3 regions of the Bradyrhizobium sp. Kon10 genome follow, and region 2 is predicted to be linked to each of the others. Evidence: predicted binding sites of a transcription regulator. Region 2 holds the regulator's gene; each other region holds the start of a gene.
What was found. Region 2 encodes HrcA, which represses chaperone genes, less so after heat shock. Its sites were predicted from a motif close to GTTAGCACTCNCNNNNNGNGAGTGCTAAC; they were not measured.
Positions count from the first base shown of each region.

Region 1: AC0L2O_RS18900 (co-chaperone GroES) is a predicted target of HrcA. The motif match lies at 1,877-1,905, and genes of this name have one in related genera.
Region 3: AC0L2O_RS14855 (co-chaperone GroES) is a predicted target of HrcA. The motif match lies at 1,465-1,493, and genes of this name have one in related genera.

Region 1 covers NZ_JBVVOZ010000012.1:168,667-171,940, reverse strand. The annotation lists gene AC0L2O_RS18915 (NupC/NupG family nucleoside CNT transporter) at 1-459, shown strand, start outside; gene AC0L2O_RS18910 (cupin domain-containing protein) at 586-1,113, opposite strand; gene AC0L2O_RS18905 (usg protein) at 1,277-1,564, opposite strand; gene AC0L2O_RS18900 (co-chaperone GroES) at 1,948-2,262, shown strand; gene groL (chaperonin GroEL) at 2,305-3,274, shown strand, end outside.
Region 2 covers NZ_JBVVOZ010000041.1:30,853-34,126, reverse strand. The annotation lists gene pncA (bifunctional nicotinamidase/pyrazinamidase) at 1-535, shown strand, start outside; gene grpE (nucleotide exchange factor GrpE) at 685-1,302, opposite strand; gene hrcA (heat-inducible transcriptional repressor HrcA) at 1,401-2,489, opposite strand; gene rph (ribonuclease PH) at 2,675-3,274, shown strand, end outside.
Region 3 covers NZ_JBVVOZ010000009.1:23,086-26,359, reverse strand. The annotation lists gene groL (chaperonin GroEL) at 1-911, opposite strand, end outside; gene AC0L2O_RS14855 (co-chaperone GroES) at 1,073-1,369, opposite strand; gene AC0L2O_RS14850 (hypothetical protein) at 1,689-2,210, shown strand; gene AC0L2O_RS14845 (protein phosphatase CheZ) at 2,460-3,239, opposite strand.

The DNA.
Region 1 (3,274 bases), on a different contig from region 2:
CTGCTCAACATCGTCGCCATGCTGCTGGTGCTGGTGGCGCTGGTCTATCTCGTCAATGCGATCCTCGGATTGCTGCCGAACATCGGCGGCGGCGCGATCTCGCTGCAACGCCTGCTTGGGCTGGTGATGGCGCCGGTGTGCTGGCTGATGGGACTGCCCTGGGATCAGGCGGTGACGGCGGGAAGCCTGATGGGCACCAAGACCGTCCTCAACGAATTGATCGCCTATGTCGACCTGTCAAAACTTGCGCCGGACGCGCTCGATGCCCGCTCGCGGCTGATCATGCTGTACGCGATGTGCGGCTTCGCCAATTTCGCCAGCCTCGGCATCATGATCGGCGGCTTGGGGGTGATGGCGCCGGAGCGGCGCGAGGAGATCAACGCGCTGGGGCTGAAGTCGATCGTGTCGGGCACGCTGACGACGTGTTTGATGGGGGCGGTGGTGGGGGTGTTGACGTAGGTTTCTCCCCGCCGTCATTCCGGGGCGATGCGCAGCATCGAGCCCGGAATCCATTTCACTTCGCGTGATGCCGCCCGATGGATTCCGGGTTCGCGCCAAGCGGCGCGCCCCGGAATGACAAGGAGGTCACGCCTTCAACTCCACCGTCTTGAACTCCGCCGGCAAAATCACTTCCAGCAGCTCGACGTCATCCGAATAATCCAGGATCATGTGCTTGATCCTCGGCGGCTGGGTCCAGGCACTGCCTTGCCTCATCAGGGTCTCGCCCTCGCCCTCCATGTAGGTCTTCACCCACCCCTTGAGCACGTAGACCATCTGGAAGTCGACGGCATGGAAGTGGAGCTTCGACACTTCCTCCGTATTGCAGGGGCCTTGCAGGCGGATCACGTGCGCTTGCGCCAGACCGTGGGAGGCAGCGGCGATGCCGAGGTCACGGTATTTCGCATAGGCGCGCAGACCGTCGGCCTTGAAGTCTTCCTCGCGGTAATGGCTGATCGCGATCCGCTGCTTCGGGCGCGCAGCTTTTTTCGGAGTGACAGCACGAGCCTTCGCCTTCACCGCCTTGCGCGCCGATGATCGCGCAGCCGCCTTGGCTCCGCTCCGCTTCTTCACCGCGGCTTGCGTTGCGCTGCGCGATTTTGCTTTCTTGGCCATGGGCCGCCTCCCGCTTTTGTTGTGGGGGAGACGCTAGCACGGAAACGATTTCGTAGCTTGGGCAAAGCGGAGCGTGCCCACCATTAGCAAAACGCGATCGCGGAGAGATGGTGGGCACGGCGCGCGAAGTGCGCGCCCAGTCGCCCACCTTGCAGGACCTCGCTCAATGCAGCCTGAACACGCCGTCCACGGCGCGCAGTTCGGCCGGCTTGATCAGCTTGGAATGCGCGACGGTCACCGAATGAAGGGGACCATCGAGCTTCTCCTGCCAGAAGGCCAGGAAATCCTTCAGCGCCGGGAATTTCGGAAACATGTCGTAGTTCTGCCAGACATAGGTCTGGAGCAGCGAGGGATGATCCGGCATTCGATAGAGAATTTGCGCCGTCGTCAGCCCATACCCCAGCACTTGCTTGCGGAAATCGTCCGAAACAACCCCAACCCGCGTGACCATGCCAACCTCCTTTGCAGGAGCGCATATTCAGGGGTGGCTCGGTTTCACCGGGAGCCACCCGGTGGAGATGCGCTCACATGAGACAAATGTGACGCAAACTGACAATCCATCTCAAGCCCAAAAGTTTAACAAGCTGTTGAAATTCAATGCGTTAGCAGCAGAAGGGGCACCGTGCTAATACGGTCCCTATAGCCCGGCTCAAGGCTGGTTAACGATGGCAAGGAATTCTGGCAGCCGGCGCTTCCGAGTGCTTATTTTTCTGCTAGAAGCCCTTGCCCCCGCAAAAATCCTGCCCTATTTGAAGCTTGCCTGCGTAGCACTCGCGGGTATCGACTGCTAACACCCCGAAATCATCAACCCGAGCAATTGCTTAGGAGGACTGCATGAAATTCCGTCCGCTTCACGACCGCGTCGTGGTCAAGCGCATCGACGCAGAAGAGAAGACCGCTGGCGGCATCATCATTCCCGACACGGCCAAGGAAAAGCCCTCGCAGGGCGAAATCGTCGCTGTTGGCCCCGGCGGCCGCGACGAAGCCGGCAAGCTGATCGCGATCGACCTCAAGGTCGGCGACCGCGTGCTGTTCGGCAAGTGGTCCGGCACCGAAGTCAAGATTGACGGCCAGGACCTGCTGATCATGAAGGAGAGCGACGTCATGGGCGTTCTCGAAGTCAGCGAGTCCAAGAAGAAGGCGGCCTAAGAGCCTCACCCTCTCCAGTCAAACCCTCAAGGAAAAATTCAGATGGCCTCCAAAGAAGTCAAATTCGGCGTCGATGCACGCGACAAAATGCTGCGCGGCGTCGACATCCTCGCCAACGCCGTCAAGGTGACGCTCGGCCCCAAGGGCCGCAACGTCGTGCTCGACAAGTCGTTCGGCGCTCCCCGCATCACCAAGGACGGCGTCACCGTCGCCAAGGAGATCGAGCTCGAGGACAAGTTCGAGAACATGGGCGCGCAGATGGTGCGCGAAGTCGCCTCCAAGTCGGCTGACGCGGCCGGCGACGGCACCACCACCGCAACCGTGCTCGCGGCTGCGATCGTCCGTGAGGGCGCCAAGTCGGTTGCCGCCGGCATGAACCCGATGGACCTCAAGCGTGGCATCGACCTGGCCGTGGAAGCCGTGGTCGCCGACCTCGTCAAGAACTCCAAGAAGGTCACCTCGAACGACGAGATCGCCCAGGTCGGCACCATCTCCGCCAACGGCGATGCCGAAATCGGCAAGTTCCTCTCCGACGCCATGAAGAAGGTCGGCAACGAGGGCGTCATCACGGTTGAGGAAGCCAAGTCGCTCGAGACCGAACTCGACGTCGTCGAAGGCATGCAGTTCGACCGCGGCTACATCTCGCCTTACTTCGTCACCAACGCCGACAAGATGCGCGTTGAAATGGACGACGCCTACATCCTCATCAACGAGAAGAAGCTCTCCTCGCTGAACGAGCTGCTGCCGCTGCTCGAGGCCGTGGTGCAGACCGGCAAGCCGCTGGTGATCGTCGCCGAGGACGTCGAAGGCGAAGCCCTCGCGACCCTGGTCGTGAACCGCCTGCGCGGCGGCCTGAAGGTCGCGGCCGTCAAGGCTCCGGGCTTCGGCGATCGCCGCAAGGCCATGCTCCAGGACATCGCGATCCTGACCGGCGGCCAGGCGATCTCGGAAGATCTCGGCATCAAGCTCGAGAACGTCACGCTCAACATGCTCGGTCGCGCCAAGAAGGTGA
Region 2 (3,274 bases):
GGTCATCAACAAGGTGGCCAAGGGATTCGCAAACGTGGTGATGACGCAGGACTGGCATACGCCCGGCCACGTCTCGTTTGCATCGGTGCATTCCGGCAAGAAGCCGTTCGAGACCATCGACCTGCCCTATGGCAAGCAGGTGCTATGGCCCGACCATTGCGTGCAGGGCACCGACGGCGCTTCGCTGTCGAAGGATCTCTCGATCCCGCAGGCCGAGCTCATCATCCGCAAAGGCTTTCACAAGGACGTCGACAGCTACTCGGCCTTCCTCGAGGCTGACGGCAAGACCTCGACCGGTCTCGCCGGCTATCTGAAGGCGCGCAAGATCAAGCGCGTCTTCGTCGCGGGGCTGGCGACCGACTTCTGCGTCGCCTGGACCGCGCTCGATGCGCGCAAGGCGGGCTTCGAGGTCTATGTCGTGGAAGACGGCTGCCGCGGCATCGACAATCAGGGCTCGCTGGCAAAAGCCTGGGCCGATATGGCCAAGGCCGGCGTGAAGCGGATCCAGTCTGCGGATATCGCGGTGAGCGCGTAAAAGGCGGGATCGAACTGCCAAATCCTCATCCTGAGGAGCGCGCTTCTTCGCGCGCGTCTCGAAGGATGAAGGCCTCGCTGCTACATCTTGGCCTTCATGGTTCGAGACGCCGCGCAAGGGCGCGGCTCCTCACCATGAGGGTCGGAGAGCTAATTGGCCGCGCCGTTCGACTCATTGCTGTTGGCCGCGGGCGCGGCCTTCGCGCCGCCCTTGGCGACGCCGACCAGCGCCGGACGCAGCACGCGCTCGCCGATGGTGTAGCCGGCCTGCATGACCTGCACCACGGTGCCTGCCGGCACCGACGGATCGGGCACTTCGAACATTGCCTGCTGGAAGTTCGGGTCGAACTTCTGGCCCTGCGGATCGAATTTCTTCACGCCGTGCTTTTCCAGCGCGTTGAGCAGCGAGCGCTCGGTGAGCTCGACGCCCTCGATCAGCCCCTTCAGGCCGGCATCGGCATTGGCCCGCGCTTCCGCCGGAACGGCATCGAGCGCGCGCTGGAGGTTGTCGGCGATGTCGAGCACGTCACGGGCAAAGCCGGTGATGCCGTAGAGCTTGGAATCGGCGACTTCCTTGCTTGTGCGCTTGCGCAGATTTTCCATCTCGGCCAGCGTCCGCAGCATGCGGTCGCGCGCCTCGGCGGCTTCCTTCTGCAGCAGTTCGACCGAGCCGGGCTCCGGATCGTCGGGCATGATGTAGGGCTTCGACACCACGGGCTCGCCGGTCGCAGCGGCCGTGTCTTCAGGTTGCCGGTCTCGATCGGTCATCGACTACTTTCTCGAACTCGTCTGACGGGATTTTGCTGGCCCGGATATCGTGCTTCGGACGGGGAAAATCAAGCGCCCGTGATCGGCCCCAAGCCCGGTCAGCCGCCCAGAAGGCGACTGACGATGCGGGCGGCGTAGTCCACGGTCGGGATCACACGGGCATAATTCAGCCGTGTCGGCCCGATCACGCCCAAGACGCCGACGATGTGGCCGGCGGCATCCCGATAGGGCGAGATGATGGTCGAGGAGCCGGACAGGGAGAACAGCTTGTTCTCCGAACCGATGAAAATCCTGACGCCTTCGGCGGTTTCCGCGCGCCCCAACAGGTCGATGACGCCGCGCTTGGTCTCAAGATCGTCGAACAGCAGGCGCACCCGCTCGAGATCCTCCAGCGCATGCAGATCTTCGAGCAAATTGGCGTGCCCGCGGACGATGAGCTGGCGATCCTCGTTCTCGCCGCCGGACCAGCTTGCAATCCCGGCCGAGATCACCTTCTGGGTCAGTTGATCGAGTTCCGCGCGCGCCTCTCCGAGCGCGGTCTCGAGCTCGAGCCGCGCCTCGGCCAGCGTGCGGCCGCGGATACGGGAATTGAGGAAATTGCCGGCCTCGGTCAGCGCCGAGGAAGGAACTCCGAGCGGCAGCGCCAGCACGCGGTTTTCGACCTGGCCGTCCTCGCCGACCAGGATCACCAGCGCCTTTTCCGGTTCCAGGCGGACGAATTCGATGTGCTTCAGCCGCGAATTGGACTTTGGCGTCAGCACCACGGCCGCGGCACGGGTGAGGCCGGACAGCCGTGTCAGCGCCTGGTCCAGCGCCGCCTCGACCGATTGCGCCTGGCCGACGGAGGCGAGCTGGCTCTGGATCGACTGCCGCTCGGCCTCAGTGAGATCGCCGACCTGCATCAGGGCGTCGATGAAAAAGCGCAGACCGAGTTCCGTCGGCAGACGGCCGGCGGAGGTGTGCGGCGCATAGATCAGGCCGAGCTGTTCCAGATCGGCCATGACATTGCGCACCGACGCCGGCGACAGCGGCATGGCGATCAGGCGCGAAATGTTGCGCGAGCCGACCGGCTCACCGGTCGCGAGATAACTCTCGACGATTTGACGAAAGATGTCGCGAGACCGCTCGTTGAGCTGGGCGAGGCCCGCGCGCGGCGCGATCAGATGGATCGGATCGTGATGGGCCACGGCGTAACTCCTCTCGGCTGCTTGTAATTTGTCTATCCGGGAGCGCCCTGACAAGCGGGGTTTTGCGGTTGGTTGAAGGTTGCCCCAAGCTTGCCTTGCGGACCGAAAAGCCCTTGCCGCTCACCCTCACCCCCCCTACAAGCACCGCGAACAGCTCAATCCCTGCGAGTTTTGGAGGATTTCCCATGCGGCCAAGCCGCCGTGCGCCCGATGAATTGCGCCCCGTGACACTGGAGCGCGGCGTGGTCAAATACGCGGAGGGCTCCTGCCTGGTGAAATTCGGCGACACCCATGTGCTGGTCACCGCGACGCTGGAAGAGCGGCTGCCGCCCTGGCTGAAGGGCCAGGGCCGCGGCTGGGTCACCGCCGAATACGGCATGCTGCCGCGCGCCACGCTGGAACGTACCCGCCGCGAGGCCTCGGCGGGCAAGCAGAGCGGCCGCACCGTGGAAATCCAGCGCCTGATTGGCCGCTCGCTGCGCACCATCGTCGATCTCGAAGCGCTGGGCGAGCGCCAGATCACGGTCGATTGCGACGTGATCCAGGCCGACGGCGGCACCCGCACGGCGTCCATCACCGGCGCCTGGGTCGCACTCGCCGATTGCATCAGCTGGATGAAGACGCGCAACATGATCAAGGCCAACGTGCTGCGTGACAACGTCGCCGCGATCTCCTGCGGCATCTACAAGGGCACACCGGTGCTGGACCTCGACTATGCCGAGGATTCGGAAGCCGATACCGACGCCAATTTCGTCATGACCGGCGATGGCCGCATCATCGAGGTG
Region 3 (3,274 bases), on a different contig from region 2:
TCTTCGGAGATGAGCTGGCCGCCGGTGAGGATCGCGAGGTCCTCCAGCATGGCCTTGCGGCGATCGCCGAAGCCCGGCGCCTTGACGGCGGCGACCTTGAGGCCGCCACGCAGGCGGTTGACGACCAGGGTGGCCAGCGCCTCGCCCTCGACGTCCTCGGCGATGATGACGAGCGGCTTGCCCGACTGCACCACGGCTTCCAGCACCGGCAGCATGGCCTGCAGGCCGGAGAGCTTCTTCTCGTGCAGGAGGATGTAGGCGTCCTCGAGCTCGGCGGTCATCTTCTCGGCGTTGGTGACGAAGTAGGGGCTGAGATAGCCGCGGTCGAACTTCATCCCCTCGACGATGTCGACTTCGGTATCGAGCGACTTGTTCTCCTCGACGGTGATGACGCCCTCGTTCCCGACCTTCTGCATCGCCTGGGCGATCATCTTGCCGATGGCGCTGTCGCCGTTGGCCGAGATGGTGCCGACCTGGGCGACTTCGGAGGAGGCGGCGACCGGCTTGGCACGCTTCTCGATGTCCTTGATCACGGCTGCGACCGCGATGTCGATGCCGCGCTTGAGGTCCATCGGGTTCATGCCGGCGGCGACCGACTTGGCGCCTTCGCGCACGATGGCCTGGGCCAGCACGGTCGCAGTGGTGGTGCCGTCGCCGGCGAGGTCGTTGGTCTTGGAAGCGACCTCACGGACCATCTGGGCGCCCATGTTCTCGAACTTGTCCTCGAGCTCGATCTCCTTGGCGACGGTGACGCCGTCCTTGGTGATGCGGGGCGCGCCGAACGACTTCTCGATGAGGACGTTGCGGCCCTTCGGGCCGAGCGTCACCTTGACGGCGTTGGCGAGAATATCGACGCCGCGCAGCATGCGATCGCGCGCGTCTCCGGAAAACTTGACGTCCTTGGCAGCCATGATCTGCAATCCCTGTTATTCGTGATGTGTCTTGTTTGGTGATGTGTCTTGTGTGCTCGTCGCATCAATTCCGGGATCCGTGGGTCGAACCCGGCGGAACGATGCATGCCCGGATCTGACGATCCGGGCATGGTATTCAGCGGCCGTTCAGGGCTCTGGCCTTAGGCCATCACGCCCATGATGTCCGACTCTTTCATGATCAGGAGATCTTCGTTGTCGATCTTGACCTCGGTGCCCGACCATTTGCCGAACAGCACGCGGTCGCCGACCTTGAGGTCGATCGGGATCAGCTTGCCGGCCTCGTCGCGCCCGCCGGGACCGACGGCGATGACTTCGCCCTGGGACGGCTTCTCCTTGGCGGTGTCGGGAATGATGATGCCGCCCTTGGTCTTTGCCTCGGCATCGATACGTTTGACCACGACACGGTCATGCAGTGGACGAAATTTGGACTTAGCCATGACGTTTCCCTTTGGAGGCTCGGTTTTCCGAAAGCAGCGGAAGTGGGTGAGGGCAGCGCTGCCATCCACCCTCTTCCCGAGGATCGAACGGCGCGCTTAGCAATCGGTGTTTCCGAGTGCTAATAGTACGCCCGGGAATATGGCTTGGCTGCGATCCTGTCAAGCAAAGGTGGTTAAGCGATTGGTGAGGCGGATATAGGATGGTGAGTTCGGAAGCTCGATTCCGGTGCGGGCGTATATCAGGACGTCATTGCTCCGGCAGCATTTTTGCGCTTGGCTGCGGGAGGGGTGCGGCCGTGGTCTTGTTTGGGGGGAAGCGATGATCAGTTCAGCACATGCGCGCACGGTTGCCCATCTGGCGGCGGCCTCTTGCCTGGCGCTGCTGCTTGGCGCCTGCGGCGGCGGCATGAGCCTGCCGTCCTTCTCGTCGTCGCAGCCGGCGCCCGAGTCCGAGCCCGGCCAGGCGCCGGAAATGCCGGCGTCCATCCGTGCCGACGAGATCGTCGGCCGCTGGGGTCTGGCCTCGTTCCAGAACCCGGCCGATCGCGCCCGCACCGAGGCGGCTGCGCGGGCCCAGTGCAAGAATCCCTACGTGATCGGCGCCGGCACCTCCGGCGGCGTGGTCATGCATCTGGCCGACCAGGCGACCCCGCAGGAACTGCGGCTGAAGGGCTCGCCAGGCGGCAAGAACTATATCGGCCCGCCCGGCCCGACACCCGGCGAGCAGGACCGCGAGATCGTCTCCTTCGACGGCCGCGTCATGATCACCCGCTTCGTCGACAAGGACGCCGCCACCCGCTACGGCAACATGGTCTACGTCCGCTGCGCACCAAGGGCGTAAGGCGGACCGCGCTGCTTCTTTCCCTCTCCCCTTGTGGGAGAGGGTGGATCGCCGCGTAGCGCGGCGAGACGGGTGAGGGGTTTCTCTCCCCGCGTTAAACTCTCACTTTCGAGTTTGCTGAAACAACCCCTCATCCGGCGCTTCGCGCCACCTTCTCCCACAGGGCGAGAAGGGAAGCAGCTGTGCAAGACAATAAACAAAAAACGCCGGCTTGCGCCGGCGTTTTGTTTTTTACTCTGTCGCGCCTACTCAGTCGAACAGCGCGTCGATATCGTCCTGCGAGGCGTGGCCGACGTCGCCAGCGAGCTTCGGGCCGTTGAGGAGCTTTTCGTCGTCGCTGCGGCTGTCGGCCTGCGGCACCACGTGGGACTTGATGGCGTCGACGCCGCCCCAGATCTCCATCATCGCGTTGATGTGCTGCTCGATGAATTTCATCGTGCCCATGACCTTGCTGATGCGCTGGCCAGTCAAGTCCTGGAAGTTGCAGGCCTCGAAGATCGAGATGACGCGTTCCTGGATGTCGTCGGCGAGCCGCTTCTGCTGGTCGGCCGATTGCACCTTGGTCATCGCGCTGGCCGCCTGGTCGATCGACTCCGCGGCTTCGAGGATCTGCTGGGTGGCCTGCTCGGTACCACCGACCACGGCGCCGAGCTCGCCATTGACCTTGGCCATTTCGCCGCCGTCGAAGCTCTTGCCGTGCAGGGTCGCGATTTCGCGCTTGGTGCGGTCGATGGCGTCATGGATCAGGTCGAGCTCGACCTTCAGCTTCTCGCACTGTTCGATCTGGGCCCGGTAGGTCTCGAGCTTGACGCGGGCGTCTGAGAGCTCCTGCTCCGTCGTGGCGTCGATCACCGCCATGGCTGCGCTGCCGGACAAGGGCACGCTGCCCTTGGCCATCTGTGCGCGGATCGCACGCAGCTCGGCCATGATCTCGCTATGCATCGGGCCTGCCTCTTCGGTTTCGTCAAGAATTGGCATTTCGCCACCGACGATATCTTCGACACGAAAACGTTTGCGGTGAATTGCCATCAGGATACTCCCCCCACCTCACTCACGCGTCTTTT